Regions from separate parts of the Gordonia sihwensis genome, predicted to be linked through region 2. Evidence: riboswitches for the same ligand, from Rfam matches in the RefSeq annotation. Region 2 holds a riboswitch; the other holds the start of a gene.
The links. Region 2 has a riboswitch for cobalamin ahead of metE (5-methyltetrahydropteroyltriglutamate--homocysteine S-methyltransferase). Riboswitches for the same ligand answer to the same signal wherever they lie in the genome.

Region 1 (7,668 bases), 1.3 Mb from region 2:
GCGTCGTCCGCCTTCGTCTTCGGCGCCGGAATCACCTTCGAGACGGCCGTGCCCTTCGCGCCCGCGGCCTGGCCCTCGGTGATCTCGACCTTGATCTTGCCGCAGTCGCCGGTCACGGCCTTGCGGAAGTCCTCCACGGAGTGGTCGACCACGGAGACGGTCTCAGCGAGCACGGAGGTGCCCTTCATCGCGATGACGAAGCCGGTCTTGGCGAGGTCGATCTTGTCTGGAAACGCACTCAGCTGCATGCAGTTCGCCGGCGTCACCTTGGCACTCTTCGTCGAGCTGAGGACGGAATCGGCGACCTTCTGGATCTGGTCTCGCGGAACCGGGGTCACCTGGTACCCGGCCGGAAACTCGGCCTTGCCGATCACCAGCGTCGGCGCCTTGCCCGCATCGGCGGACGGTGCGGCGGCCGACGATGCGGCACCCGGCACCGGTGCGCCGTCCTCGGTCGAGCTGCAGCCGGTCACGAGCAGCAATGCCGCGCTCGCGGCAGCGGCGGCGCCGGCAATCCTCTTCATTGTCATCACGTCGGTCTTCATCCCTATCTGGTGATACTGAGTAGACGGGACAATCCTGACCGATGCGGAATCCGGGCGCGGCACCGGCATCCCGTCGAGGCGGCGGTCAGCGCGCGGCCTTGGCGATCGCCCTGGCGAAGACGTCCTCGAAAACTGCACGATTCAGATCGGCGGTCTGGTCGACGGCGCTCATCTGTACGGTGACCGCGTAACCGTTGACGAGGGCGTTTCCTACCAGCAGACTCGTCTCACCGGATTTGGAACCGTTCACCGTCCTACTCCGGCTCTCCACCGCCAGGACCTGGTCGGCGGCCCCGCGCGGTACGTCGATCACGGTGTGCGTGACGGTGATCTCCGAACCTTTGACCGGGCCGGCCTTCACGTGCACCCGGACGACGCCGCAGTCGCCGGTGACCTGCTTGCGCGCAGCCTCGAGGTCGACGCCGCCGTCGATCTCGGCGACGGGCTGCACCGACTCGCTGATCGCATCGTCGCCATCGGTCGCCGCCATCACGCCGACCCTCTTCGGGTCGATCGTGGTGACCATCGCTCCGGATGCCGCGCACTGCGCGGGTGCGATGTCGACGTATGCGGTGGAATCGGAGAGTTGCTCCGTCATCTGCGCGAGGGCGTCCTTGCTGAGCCGGGCGGTGTGGAAACCGGCGGGCAGTTCGGCCTGTGTCAGCGGCAGCTCGGCGGCCTCGCGCTCGGCAGCGGTGGACGAGCCGTCGGTGCTGCATCCCACCGAGGCGAGCACTGCGCCACCCGCCAGCATCGCCACCGACATCCGGATCGCCCTGCCCGCCATGTGTCCCCTTCGACTGTGGTTTCAGTACTGAATGTACTTGCCGGACATCCGGGCCGTCCCCGGCCGTCTCCGCTCGGGCGTCCGGTTCACCGGCTCGCCGATCGGTCTCCGAACCACTCCCGGATCGGTTCACCTCCCACCAGGTGCCGCTCCACCACATCGGCGACTCGCGCCGCTGTGAGTCCGGCGTACCAGACGTCGTCCGGGTAGACCGCGACCACCGGCGCCTGCGAGCAGGGGAACAGGCACCCGGTGAGCGTGATGAGGACGTCGTCGTCGCCGAGCCGCCGGGCGTCGAGTTCGGCGGAGAGTTCCGACTGCGTCTCGGCGCCCCCTCGCGCCGAGCATCGGGGACCGCGGCAGACCAGCACGTGTCGCGCGAACCCGGGAACCGCGTCCCAGGCCTTCGTCGCGAGCGGGGCGGTGGTATCGCGGGCCGGGGCCCCGCCGTCGGCGGCAGCCCGCTCGATCAGATTCGCGTAATCCGTTGTCTGGCAAAGCGATCCGCCGATTCTGATATCCGGCGCGGAGCCCGCCGGGCGGTTCCGCAGCCAGTGCCCGATCACGCGGCGGAACCAAGCGTCCATCTTTCGGTCGGCGAGCGTCTGACCGCTCAGCACCACCACCGAGTCGGCGCCCTCGCGGGCCGCCTCGTCGAGCACCTCGGTGACGGTGTCGGACTCACCGCCCAGGACGGCGGAGCGGAAGACCGTGCCCGGATGGCGTTCGGCGAGCTCTCCCAGCGCACGGGCGAGTTCGCCGTGCACATCCGCGCCGCGATCCGTCGGCGCCGTCACGATCACCCAGTCGGCGTCGATCATCACTTCTCCCCTCCTGTGGCCGAAACCACGCCGCACATGACGATCAGTGGCCCGCCGGTGACCGGATGGCGAAGCACCTGCGCGTCGAGGCCGTAGACGTCCGCCAGCAGTTCGGGCGTCAGCACCTCGGAGGCGCTGCCCTGCGCACGGACGCGGCCCTCGTCGAGCACGACGAGGTGGTCGCAGTACATCGCGGCGAGTTGCAGATCGTGCAGCGCAGCGAGGACGGTGAGGCCGAGATCCCGGGCCAGCTGCAGCAGGTGAAGCCCGGCCGCCACATCGAGATGGTTGGTCGGCTCGTCGAGGACGAGGACCTTCGGGCGCTGCGCCAGCGCCCGTGCCATCTGGACCTTCTGCCGTTCGCCGCCGGACAGGGTCTGCCAGGTGCGGTGCCGCAGATGCTCGATGCCGAGCGTTCCGATGGCCTGATGCGCCTCGTGCGCGGCGTCTCCGAGCGGCCTGGCCCACCCCCCGGCGTGCGGGATGGTGCCGAGCTCCACAATCTGTTCCACCGACAGTTCCAGGACGGTCGCCGAGTGCTGTTCCACCTCGGCGACGGTGCGCGCGAACTCGCGGCGGCCCAACTCCCGGACGTCGGTGCCGCCCAGCAGCACCTGTCCGGCGTCGGGCCGCTGCCAACGCATCACCATCGACAGCAGGCTCGACTTTCCGGACCCGTTCGGGCCGATCACGCCGGTGAATCGGCCGGCGGGCGCCTGGGCCGTGACGTCGTCGAGGATTCTCCGCTCGCCGCGGGCGAAGCTCACCGCCCGCATCTCGATGCCGGGCATCCCGGTCTCGGTACCGGTCATTCGGTGCCTCGCTGTCGCCGGAGCAGGTAGATGAAGGCGGGCACGCCGATCACCGAGGTGACGAGCCCGAGCGGCAGTTCCCGCGACGGCATCACGCCGCGGGCGATGATGTCGGCCCAGACCACCACCAATGCCCCGAGCACCACCGCCACCGGCAGGACCCGATAGTGCAGCGGGCCCACGAGAAAGCGAACCATGTGCGGCACCACGAGCCCCACGAACCCGATGATCCCCGACAGCGCCACCAGGACGGCGGTGCACAGCGACACCAGCGCGTAGAGCACCCAGCGAGTGCGGGCCACGTGAGTGCCCAGGCTCGCGGCGGCGCGTTCACCGAAGGCGAAGGCGTCCAGCGTTCGGGCGTGGGCCAGCACGGCGACGATCGTGCACACGGTGACGATCGCGGTCAGCGCGAGGGTGTTCCAGCGGATGCCGGCCACCGACCCCATCGACCAGAACATGACGCGGTCGGCGGTGCCGTGCGGGCCGAAGTAGATCAACGCCGAACTCAGCGCCGCGGCGAGTTGCCCGACGGCGACGCCGGCCAGGATCAGTCTGCCCGGAAGCAGCGCGCCCCCGCGCGTGACCGCGATCGCGAACACCAGCAGCAGCGCACCCATCGCCCCCAGAAACGCTGCGACGGAGACCACTGAGCCACCGGCCATGCTGCCCATGCCGACTCCCGTGCTCAACACCACCACGGCGCCGAGAGACGCACCGCCGGACATCCCGAGGATGTACGGGTCGGCCAGCTGGTTGCCCGTCAACGACTGCAGGACGGTGCCGCAGACCGCCAGGCCCGCACCGATGAGTGCCGCTCCGACCACCCGCGGCAGCCGCAGCTGAACGACGATGTTCTCGTCGAGCACATCGGACGTGCCGATGCCCACGCTGCTGCCGAGCGCTCGCACCACTGTGCCCAGCGGCAGATCGGCCGATCCGACCACGATTCCCAGCGCCATGCTGATCAGCAGCAGGATCGTCAGTCCGGCCAGCCAACCCGCCAGGGCCGGTGTACCGCGGAGCCGTTCGCGCACGCGCCGACTACTTCGCGAACGCGTCCGACAGCTTGGCGGCGCCGTCGATCAGCCGCGGACCGGGGGTGCTCTCAGCGAACGGGATCACCACGAACGATCCCTTCGCGACGGCCTTCAGGTCCTTGAGCGCCGGGTCGGACTCCAGATACTTCCGCTTGGCGGCGGCCGGATCCCAGTCGGCGTCCACCAGGACGATCACGTCCGGATCGGCTTTGAGCACCGCCTCCCAGCCGGTCTCGGCCCAGTTGCCGGAGAGATCCCCGAAGACGTTCTTCGCGCCGACGGCGTCGATCACCAATTGCGGCCCGCCGTCGCCGGCACCGACGAAGGGCTTGTCGGTCGAGGAATCCCACCACAGAACCGTCTTGCCCCGTCCGGCCGACTTCGCGGTGAGGTCGGCGAGCTTCGCGCGCATGTCGGCGTTCACCCGGTCGGCATCGGCCGTCCGTCCGAAGAGCACGCCGTAGTCGCTGGTCTCACCGGCCACCGCGTCCCAGGACGAGGCCGGACGCTTCGACTTGTCCTCACAGCCGAAGGGGGACACGTAGGTCGCCACACCGAGGTCGTCGAACGACTGCCGGCTTCCCAGCGCCTTGTCGTCGAAGGCGCTGCTGTACGACGCGGCGATCAGGTCGGGGTGCTTCTCGAGGACCGCTTCGCGGGTGGGGTACTTCTCCGACAGCACCGGGATCTCGCCGTAGGCTGCGGCCCATTGCGGGGCGATGGCGCTGTCGAGGTAGGCGGTGCCGACCAGTTGCCCGCCGGCGCCGACGGCCAGGGCCGACTCGGTGGCCCCCTGGTTGACGGTGATGGCCGCGTCGGCCGGCTTCTTCAGGGTGACGGTGCGGCCGCAGTTCTGCAGGCTGATCGCCGAGCCGTCGGCGCCGGATGCGGGATCGTCGCCGGAACAGGCGGAGACGGTGAGGACGGTGCCGGCGACCGCCAGGATCACCGCGTTCTTCAGGGTGCGCAATGCGACCCCCTTTCCAGATACTCGTGGAACTTCGGGGTACGCCGCGGCCGGTCTCCTGGCTACACAGGACTGCCGGCGGTCGCACCTTCCCAGATGACGAGCACCCAGTGGCTGGAGTCCTGCACTCCCGGCGACTTCCGGACCTGTTCACAGTGGCGAGTACCGCGCCGGCTTCTCACCGGACTTCCCGAGCACCGTGACGTATCGCCCGAGTGTATCCGGGCACGGCCGGGACACTCGGGCGACCTCGAATCAGGCGGGGTCTTTGAAGTACACGAGCTGGTGCGTGGTCGCGAGGAGCACCTCGCCCGACCAGAGCTGTCCGTACTGGTCGAAATGACCGTGCCCGAACCGGGCGGCGCGCGCCGTCGCGAGGACGTGTCCGGTTCCATGCGCCTCGAGTTCCTGCGCGGTGGCGTGGAAATACGTGGTCAGGGTGATGGTGCCCGCCGGCATGTAGGTTCCGTGCCGGAGAAAGACACGAGGGTAGAAGACGTCGGTCATCGCGGTGAGCGCCGGGAAGTCGAGCGGCCGCTCGGGCCGGTCGCGCAGCCACAGCGTCGACGTCGAGTCGGCGTCGTTCCTCCCGTCCATGCCGCCCGCGACGAACCGCTTGTCGTAGTTCTTGGCCCAGGCGATGAAGTCCACGTACTCGCTGACCTCGACCTCCTCGGCGGGCGGTGCGGCCGGAGGCGTCGGCTCGGTGTCGGACCAGGTGTCACGGGCGACGCCGAAGACCGCGGTGCCGGTGGCCGCCACCTGTCCGGATTGGCTGATCGTCACCACCCAGTGCTGATTGGTGCGGTTGGTCCGGACGGGCCGCAGGTCGAGATCCCACTGTCCTTCGGCGATCGGTGCCGCGTAATTGATGGTCAGCGCGAGCGGATCGCCGAGGACGTCGGGCCGCTGCTGGATGCCGTTGACGACGGTCGCGGCCGTGATGCCGCCGAACGGGCCGACCATGTTGTTGTACGCGGGATGCGTCTGCGCGCGGACCACATGGTCCGACGCCGTGGGCGTGAGGGCGATGGCCTCATCGAAAACGTGAGTCATGCGTCGACGGTAACAGAACGATCGTTCTACTCACGCGTACCCTGGGTGCATGGCAACACTCCCCGTCCGCGACCGACTGCTCCTGTCGGCGACTCAGCTGCTCCGGAGCAAGGGAGCCGACGGATTCGGAATGTCGGAGCTCATGGAGCACAGCGGCGTGGCGCGGCGCTCGATGTACCAGCACTTCCCCCGCGGCAAGGCGCAACTGCTGGAGCAGGCCACCGACGAGGCGGGCAGGCACGCCTCGTCGCGCCTCGCGGCCGCACTGTACGGCCGGACCGCTGTGGAGGGTCTGATCGTCATCGTGGACGAGTGGAAGCAGATCCTGGTGCGCCACGACTACCGCCTCGGCTGCCCCCTGGTGGCCGCCTCCACCTCCGCCGCGGAGTACCCGGGTGCGGCCGAGCGCGCCGCCACGGCTTTCCAAACGCTGGCGGGCCAGATCGCCGCATCCTTCGAGGCCGACGGACTGGCCGCGGACGCCGCCCGACGCGCCGGCGACATGCTGGTGGCAGCCCTCGAAGGCGCCATCATCACCTCTCGCGCCACCCGTTCCACCGCACCGCTCGACGCCTTGTCGGCACACATCCGCGACACGTGGGGCTGAGCCCTCCGATATTCGGTCGACAGACCTCCGCCAGCCCTGTACAAAAGTACATGTACATTCGTACAGAATTGTGAGGGAGTCATGGCCAAGCACGACCCGGAGGCACGGCGGGCGGCGATTCTCGCCGCGGCGGCGGATCTGGTGGTCGAACTCGGACCGGCCGCGCTGACGCACCGCCGCGTCGCCGAGCGTGCGGGTGTGCCGTTGGGATCGACGACCCAGTACTTCACCTCCATCGACGACCTGCGCACCCAGGCCCTGGAGCGGCTCGCCGCGGAGGTCGACGAAGACCTGGCCGCCGTGCGGAGCAGCCTGGTCGCGGCCGGCGGGTCAGCGGAAGCGCTGGTGGATCAGATTCACGACTACCTCGCCGACAGCCGCGCCATCGCGGCCGACGTCTCGCTGATGTCGGCGGGCCTGTTCGATCCCGAGTTGCGCGCGCTGTCGCTCCGCTGGCAGACCAATCTCGTCGAGATCTTGAGCGATTACGTCGGACCCGACAACGCGCTCGCCCTCGCGATCGTCTCCGACGGTGTCGTGATGCACGCGGCATTGCACAACACCGTCGTCTCCAAAGACTTCCTGCACACTCTCGTCGCGCCGTTCATGGCGCAGAAAAGACAATCGTGATGACTGCCTCACCCACCACGGGGAGCACCGGCTACTCCACCGTCCGCGCCTGGCTCGCGACCGCTGTGTTGAGTGCGAGCCTGCTCGTGATCGTGATGGATATGACGATCCTGAACATCGCTCTTCCCGCGATGTCGGCCGACTTGGAGCCCACCGCCTCCCAGCTGCTGTGGATCGTCGACGTCTACTCGCTGGTGCTCGCCGGGCTGCTCGTCCCGGCCGCATCGCTGGCCGACCGCTGGGGACGCAAGCGGATGCTGTTGGCCGGGTACGCCGTCTTCGGCGCCGCATCGCTGCTCGTCCTGGTCGCCGAGTCGGCGACCGCGGTGATCGCCATCCGCGCCCTCCTCGGCATCGGCGGCGCGTTCATCATGCCGACCACACTGTCGACGATCCGCGTCCT
Region 2 (7,668 bases):
GGAGCGCGACGACTCCAAGATCCGCGCCTTCGCCGAGGACGTGCTGTCCGAGATCGGTTCGACTCCGCTGATCGACGTGCGCTCGCCGCAGGAATACACGGGCGAACGCACGCACATGCCCGATTACCCGCAGGAGGGTGCGCTGCGCGGCGGTCACATCCCCACCGCCGTCTCGATCCCGTGGGCCAAGGCCGCCGCCCCCGACAGCCGGTTCCGCAGCCGGGCCGAATTGGAAGACGTGTACGCCGGTCTCGACCCGGCCACCCCGACCATCGCGTACTGCCGGATCGGCGAGCGGTCGAGCCACACCTGGTTCGTGCTGACCCATCTTCTCGGCTTCGAGAACGTCCGCAACTACGACGGCTCCTGGACCGAATGGGGCAACCGCGTCCGGGTTCCGATCGCCGTCGGCGACGAGCCGGGCACGGGCGTCGCCGACTGACGCCGGAAACAGTTCCATGACGCTGCCCGCCCCTCTCGCCGAGATCGTCTCGGATTTCGCCGATCTGGCGGATTCGGACAAGGTCACTCTGCTGCTCGAGTTCTCCCGCGAGCTCCCCGAGCTGCCCGAGTCGCTGAAGCCCGAGTCGATGGAGCCGGTTCCCGAGTGCCAGTCGCCGATCTTCCTGTCCGTGGACGCCTCGGACGCCGAGGCCGTGCGCCTGTACTTCAGCGCTCCGCCCGAGGCACCCACCACCCGGGGTTTCGCCTCCATCCTGCACGAGGGGCTCGACGGCGCCAGTGCTTCGGAGATCACCGCGGTGCCCGACGACTTCTTCCACGAGCTGGGTCTGTCGTCGGTGATCAGTCCGCTGCGTCTCAACGGGATGGCGGGCATGCTGACGCGGATCAAGCGTCAGGTGCGCGAGCAGACCTCCCGCTGAACGCCGTCGCAGCGCAATGGACTTTCTGCAGATCCTCGACGCCCCGATTCAGCCCGGCGGCCTGGTCGAGTGGATTCCGGCTGTGCCGGGCGGTCTGGGCAGCTGGAGCCGAGACGTACGCGAGACCTCGCACAACCACGAGGAGCATCTGCGGTCGGCGTTCGAGTACCGGGCGCTGACGCATCGCGAGGGCGGCCGCGAATCGTGGCTCGGGCTCGCGATCGAGTTCGACGAACCGATGTCGGTGCCCTCGGTCCGCTCCGCGCTGGTGGCGTACATCAATCGCCACGAGGTGCTGCGGACGCACGTGGTGCTCAAGGCCGACCGCGACGCCCGCTACCGCACGGAGCGCTACACCACCGAGCCCGACACCGTCCGGGTCAAGATGGCACGCATCGGCTGGTACACCGAGACGCCGCTGCTCCTCGAGCAGATCGCGGGATCGTTCGACCGCGCGACCGCCCCTCTGCACTGGCCGGCGTACCGGTTCGCGACCGTGGCGCGACCGGACAGTTTCACCCTGTTCTTCGCCGCCGACCACTCGCTGGTGGACGGCTACTCCCTGGTCAATGCGCATCACGAGTTGTCGGAGCTGTACCGGGCGGCCCGCGAGGGTCGTCCACCGGCTCTCGAGCCCACGGGCAGCTACCTCGACTTCAGCGACGCCCAGCGCCGCGCCGCCGACGTCGCCGACCCCGAGCACCGCGCAGTGCGCACATGGGCCGAGTTCGTCGCCCGGTTCGGCGGCCGACTGCCACCGAACCCCCTGCTGACCCCCGGTCGGGCGGGGCCCGCCGAGGAGGGCACCGGGCCGGTCCAGCTCGCGCGCACCCGGTTGCTCCTCGACGACGCCGGCGCGACGCGCTTCGAGGCCTTCTGCGCCGCCTCGGGCGCGTCCCCGGTGGGCGGGATCCTGGGAGCGATGGCGGTGGCCTTCCGCGAGACCAGCGGCGCCGACGACTTCGCCGTGATCATGCCCCGGCATACGCGGACCGACCGCTCGTGGCTGCACTCGCTGGGCTGGTTCGTCGGTCTGGCGCCCCTGGTGATCGACGTCTCCGACGATCCCACGCCCGCCGAGGCGTCGCGGCGGAGCACCGCGGAACTGAGCGCTTCGCGGCACGGAAGCGAGCTTCCGTTCCTTCGTGTGGCGGATCTCATCGGCGTCACCGGCTCGCCGCATACGGTGGTCTCGTACATGGACACGCGCGGGGCACCGCGTGCCCAGGCCGCCGACGACGGTGCCGCACGGGTCCTGCGCAGCCATTCTTATGCCGACGACGAGGTCTACGTGTGGGTCAACCGGACGCCCGGCGGCCTGCGGATGCACGCTCGCTATCCCGCCGAAACCGCAGGTGATGTTCCCGTCTTCCTCGACCGTTTCGCGGACCTACTCGCGCGTACAGCCGAAGCCGGGTAGACAATTTTCTTGACCTGCGTGAGATGCGTCGTACCGAGCAATTGATCGGTGCGTTAATCTGAGTCGCGGAAATCACGTTGCCCGTCTGATGCGAGCCACGTGTAGGACGCCACGAGCGGGAGAATCCCGCGCGAGACGCAGCCCGTCGACCCCGGATGGTGAGAGCCGTCCCCGACAACGGCACCGCCTGACCGGTGGTGCCACAGGAGTGCCAGTGACCAGTTCCGCTGAGATCAGTCAGACGACCATCAAGAAGGTCCTCATCGCCAACCGCGGTGAGATCGCCGTTCGCGTGATTCGCGCCGCGAAGGACGCAGGCATCGCCAGTGTCGCCGTGTACGCCGAACCGGACGCCGACGCACTGTTCGTGCAGCTGGCGGACGAGGCGTTCGCACTCGGCGGCCAGACGTCGGCCGAGTCGTACCTGGTGTTCGACAAGGTCCTCGACGCCGCCGCCAAGTCCGGCGCTGACGCAGTCCACCCCGGATACGGCTTCCTCTCGGAGAATGCGGACTTCGCACAGGCCGTGATCGACGCCGGTCTCACCTGGATCGGCCCGCCCCCGTCGGCCATCCGTGACCTCGGCGACAAGGTGACCGCACGCCACATCGCCGAGCGCGCGAAGGCGCCGATGGCCGCCGGCACCAAGGATCCCGTCGCCGGCGCCGACGAGGTGGTCGAGTTCGCCAAGCAGTACGGCGTCCCGGTCGCGATCAAGGCCGCCTTCGGCGGCGGCGGCCGCGGCATGAAGGTCGCGCACACCGTCGAGGAGATCCCCGAGCTGTTCGAGTCGGCCACCCGCGAGGCCGTCGCGGCATTCGGTCGCGGCGAGTGCTTCGTGGAGCAGTACCTCGACAAGGCGCGACACGTCGAGGCCCAGGTCATCGCCGACCAGCACGGCAACGTCGTCGTCGCCGGAACCCGTGACTGCTCGCTGCAGCGCCGGTTCCAGAAGCTGGTGGAGGAGGCCCCCGCTCCCTTCCTGACCGACGAGCAGCGGGCGCGCATCCACTCCTCCGCGAAGGCCATCTGCCGCGAGGCCGGCTACTACGGCGCGGGCACCGTGGAGTACCTGGTCCAGGGTGACACCGTCTCGTTCCTCGAGGTCAACACCCGACTCCAGGTGGAGCACCCGGTCACCGAGGAGACCTCGGGCATCGATCTGGTGCGCCAGCAGTTCCGCATCGCCGAGGGCAAGCCCCTGGAGATCACCGAGGATCCGACCCCGCGTGGTCACTCCTTCGAGTTCCGGATCAACGGTGAGGACGCCGGGCGAGGCTTCCTGCCCGCGCCCGGCCCGATCACCGTCTACCGCGAGCCCTCCGGCCCCGGCGTCCGCGTCGACTCCGGCGTCCGCCAGGGCGACGTCATCGGCGGTCAGTTCGACTCGATGCTGGCCAAGCTGATCGTCACCGGCGAGAACCGGACCCAGGCACTCGAGCGCGCCCGCCGCGCACTGGCCGAGTTCGAGGTCGACGGCCTCGCCACCGTGATCCCGTTCCACCGCCACATCGTGTCCAACCCCGCCTTCATCGGCAGCACCGACGAGAACGGCGTCGAGGGCTTCGAGGTCTACACCAAGTGGATCGAGACCGATTGGGACAACCCGATCAAGCCCTTCACCGGCGGTGAGCCGCTCGACGACGAGGACGACACCCAGCGCCAGAAGGTCATCGTCGAGGTCGACGGCCGCCGCGTCGAGGTCTCGCTGCCCGGCGATCTCAACCTGGGCGGCGGTGGCGGCACCAACGGCGCCATCCGCCGCAAGCCGAAGTCGCGCACGCGCAAGAAGGGCGGCGGCGCCGCTGCCTCCGGCGACGCCGTGACCGCGCCGATGCAGGGCACCGTCGTCAAGGTGGCCGTCGGTGAGGGCGACGAGGTCGCCGAGGGCGACCTGGTCGTGGTCCTGGAGGCCATGAAGATGGAGAACCCGGTCACTGCGCACAAGGCCGGCACCATCACCAGCCTGTCCGCCGAGGCCGGTGCCGCGGTCACCCAGGGCACGGTGCTGCTCGAGATCAAGTAGAACCGGATACACCTCCGGCTGTGCCGTTCCGCCTGACCGATGTCGAGTCAGGAGGAACGGCACAGCCCGTTTTCGGAGCCGTGCACGCGCCCGGATCCGGCCGATTCGTGAGCGAACGAGAAGGACCCGTCATGGAAGCTGTCGAGATCAACGCCGGTGCGTGGTATCTTCGCGCCCTGCGGCACGACGAGCGGTTGTCCGATGTGCCCGCGCTCGAGCTCCTCGGCGTCGGCGATCCGGTCGAGTACATCCGAGCCGCCGACGCCGCGTGGGCCGACGAGTCGCGTCTCACGTGGGCGGTGTGCGTCCCCACCACCGGAGAACTCGCGGCGCTGATCGGCGTCGACGCCGCCGGGTCGGTGGCCGGCCTCGCCCGCGACGGCTACGACGCCGCGCTCACGGCCGCGGTCGATCCCGCCACCCGTTGCGCGAGCGCACTGCTCGACGTCGAAGCGGCGGCTCTGCGCTCCGGACTGCCGGGCCGCTGACCCGGACGCCGCGCATCCAGGTCGCCGCGCATCCAGGCAGGCGCTCAGAGGGGCGAGTCGGCGGGGTTCCCGAGATCGGTGCAGTCGACCAGCACCATGTCGTCGCGGTGCGCGACGAGATACCGCACGGCAGGCAGTCCCGCCCCCAGCTCCGCGATGGCCTCGCGAACGCGTTCGGCTCCCAGGTAGAAGGGTTGGGCGGGACGGCCGCCGAACGCCGCGCGGCACAGACTCGTCGGGCAGTCGGCGGCGGCCTCGATGACGCGTGCGACAGCGATCGAACCGGCATCCGGGCTGTCGAGGGTCTGGATCACCGCCCCCGTCAGACTCGGATGCTGATCGACGAACTTCAGCGCCGCACTCGAGCAGGCGTCGAGACTGTCGTACCACTCGGGGAGATAGAGCGTCGTCGACGAGGTGTCGGGCGCCGGAACCACGCGGGCGCCGAGCGCCACATAGATGTCCTTGCAGCCGCCGGCGCCCAGACTTGACACGCAGGCCATCAGTCGCTGTTCTGTCGGAACATCGCCGTCACCTGCGGGATTCCGCTCGTCTCCACGGGCTACGAGGATGATCCCAGCGACCGGATGAGCCGGTCCGCCGGAGTTAAAATCACCGCCGGATCCCATGCTGCCCAATGGTACCCGGTCCTTTACCATCGATAACTGCAACTGGTTCGCCCGGCCGGGATCACTATGGAGCCCCTGCTTCCCGCCGGGCGTCGACGCGAGTTCGCTGCCGACGGCAGCGACCGCCCGCGAAGAGGGAATCCGGTGAGACTCCGGAGCTGACCCGCAGCGGTATGTCGGAACGACCGCCGTCACACGCACTGGGACCGCCCCGCCCGAGCCACGGCTCACCGGCGGCGGCGCCTGGGAAGCGACGGCCAGTAGAAGCGGGCTCCATTCCTGGCCCGCGCGCCGACGAGCCCGAAGACCTGCCGGATGTATCGAGCGCATCCGCGCCCGATGGCTGTCCGCCTCGAGGAAACGGGCGACTGACGAACTGCGGTTCGCAGCGCCCGGTATGGCGACGGCTCGAACTACTCATGCAGGAGAAGAACACGTCATGTCCGATGACACGACTATCACCACCGACACCAGCACCACCCACTCTGCGGGCTTCACGGCCACCGTCCCCGGCGTCGCCCGGATCGGCGCCAACCGGGAGCTCAAGCGCGCGGTCGAAGCCTACTGGGCGGGCCGGATCGACGCCGCCGCGCTCACCCGGGTCGCAACGGGCATCCGCCGCGACAGCTGGAGCAGGCTGATCGACGCCGGTTTCGACTCGGTGCCCGTCAACACGTTCTCGTACTACGACCAGGTGCTCGACACCGCTGTTATGCTCGGCGCGCTGCCACCGCGAGTGGCGGCGATCGACGATCCGCTGGACCGCTACTTCGCCGCCGCCCGCGGCACCGCCGGCGGCCCGGGCCCCGACATCGCACCGCTGGAGATGACCAAGTGGTTCGACACCAACTACCACTACCTGGTTCCGGAGATCGGTCCGGACACCGAGTTCACCCTCGACCCGGGCGCAGTCCTCGATGAGATCGCTCAAGCGCAGGCTCAGGGCGTGCCCGCCCGTCCCGTGGTGATCGGACCGATCACCTTCCTCGCGCTCGCCAAGGCGGTCGACGGCGGCCCGGCACCGCTGACCCGCATCGACGATCTCCTGCCGCTCTACACCGAGCTCCTCGGCCGCCTGGCCCAGACCGGTGTCGACTGGGTCCAGATCGACGAACCCACGCTGGTGACCGATCAGGCCGACGGTCTCACCGACCTCGCCGAACGCGTCTACGGTGTGCTGTCGGCTGTCCGGACGCGCCCGCGGATCCTGGTGCAGACGTACTTCGGCGATGCGGGCGACCGTCTCGCGGCGCTGGCGCGGACCGCGGTGGAGGGCGTCGGAGTGGACCTGGTGACCGGCTCTCCGGACACCGTCCGCACGGCCGATCTGACCGGAAAACTGGTAGTCGCCGGCGTGGTGGACGGCCGCAACGTCTGGCGCACCGACCTCGACGCGGCGCTGGCCGCACTCGAGTCGCTGCGCGCGCACGCCGGTGCCCTCGCGGTCTCGACCTCGTGTTCCACACTGCACGTCCCGTACACCGTGCGCGGCGAGTTCGAACTCGACCCGGTGCTGCACGGATGGCTGGCCTTCGCCGAAGAGAAGTTCGGCGAGGTGGCCGCGCTCGCTCGGGCCCTGGCGCACGGCCGGGACGACCAGGCGTGCCGGTTCGAGGCGGCGCGCGCGGCACTGGCGTCCCGGGCAGCGGACCCGCGCGTACACGTCGCCGCGGTCCGCGAACGCCTCGCCGGGCTCACTCCGGCCGACTGGACCCGATCGCCCGCGCCCGACCGCCGTGAGGCGCAGGACGCCGCGCTCGGCCTGCCCGTCCTGCCGACCACGACCATCGGCTCGTACCCGCAGACGGTCGAGATCCGCAAGGCGCGCCTCGCGCTGCGCAACGGAACCATCGACTCGGCGGCCTACCGGTCCCGGATGGAGCAGGAGATCGCCGCGGTGATCGCCCTGCAGGAGCAGGTGGGTCTGGACGTCCTCGTCCACGGGGAACCCGAGCGGAACGACATGGTCCAGTACTTCGCCGAACAACTCGACGGCTTCTTCGCGACGACCGCCGGCTGGGTCCAATCGTACGGGTCACGCTGCGTCCGGCCGCCGATCCTCTTCGGCGACGTCCGGCGGTCGTCGCCGATGACGGTCGGCTGGATCACCTACGCGCAGTCCCTGACCGAGAAGCCGGTCAAGGGCATGCTCACCGGCCCGGTGACGATCCTCGCGTGGTCGTTCGTCCGCGACGACCAGCCGCTCGCCGAGACCGCGCGT

Region 1: it holds a riboswitch for cobalamin, as region 2 does, so the genes downstream of both, P5P27_RS19570 (ABC transporter substrate-binding protein) here and metE (5-methyltetrahydropteroyltriglutamate--homocysteine S-methyltransferase) in region 2, are expected to answer to the same signal.

What each region holds. Positions count from the first base shown of each region.
Region 1 covers NZ_CP121248.1:4,107,288-4,114,955, reverse strand. The annotation lists gene P5P27_RS19595 (hypothetical protein) at 1-524, opposite strand, end outside; gene P5P27_RS19590 (hypothetical protein) at 631-1,332, opposite strand; gene P5P27_RS19585 ((2Fe-2S) ferredoxin domain-containing protein) at 1,419-2,153, opposite strand; gene P5P27_RS19580 (ABC transporter ATP-binding protein) at 2,153-2,965, opposite strand; gene P5P27_RS19575 (FecCD family ABC transporter permease) at 2,962-4,002, opposite strand; gene P5P27_RS19570 (ABC transporter substrate-binding protein) at 4,010-4,975, opposite strand; cobalamin riboswitch at 5,004-5,189, opposite strand; gene P5P27_RS19565 (acyl-CoA thioesterase) at 5,228-6,028, opposite strand; gene P5P27_RS19560 (TetR/AcrR family transcriptional regulator) at 6,078-6,635, shown strand; gene P5P27_RS19555 (TetR/AcrR family transcriptional regulator) at 6,717-7,265, shown strand; gene P5P27_RS19550 (MFS transporter) at 7,265-7,668, shown strand, end outside.
Region 2 covers NZ_CP121248.1:1,152,274-1,159,941, reverse strand. The annotation lists gene P5P27_RS05480 (sulfurtransferase) at 1-442, shown strand, start outside; gene P5P27_RS05475 (SufE family protein) at 459-884, shown strand; gene P5P27_RS05470 (condensation domain-containing protein) at 901-2,304, shown strand; gene P5P27_RS05465 (acetyl/propionyl/methylcrotonyl-CoA carboxylase subunit alpha) at 2,519-4,330, shown strand; gene P5P27_RS05460 (hypothetical protein) at 4,462-4,818, shown strand; gene P5P27_RS05455 (hypothetical protein) at 4,863-5,321, opposite strand; cobalamin riboswitch at 5,544-5,777, shown strand; gene metE (5-methyltetrahydropteroyltriglutamate--homocysteine S-methyltransferase) at 5,887-7,668, shown strand, end outside.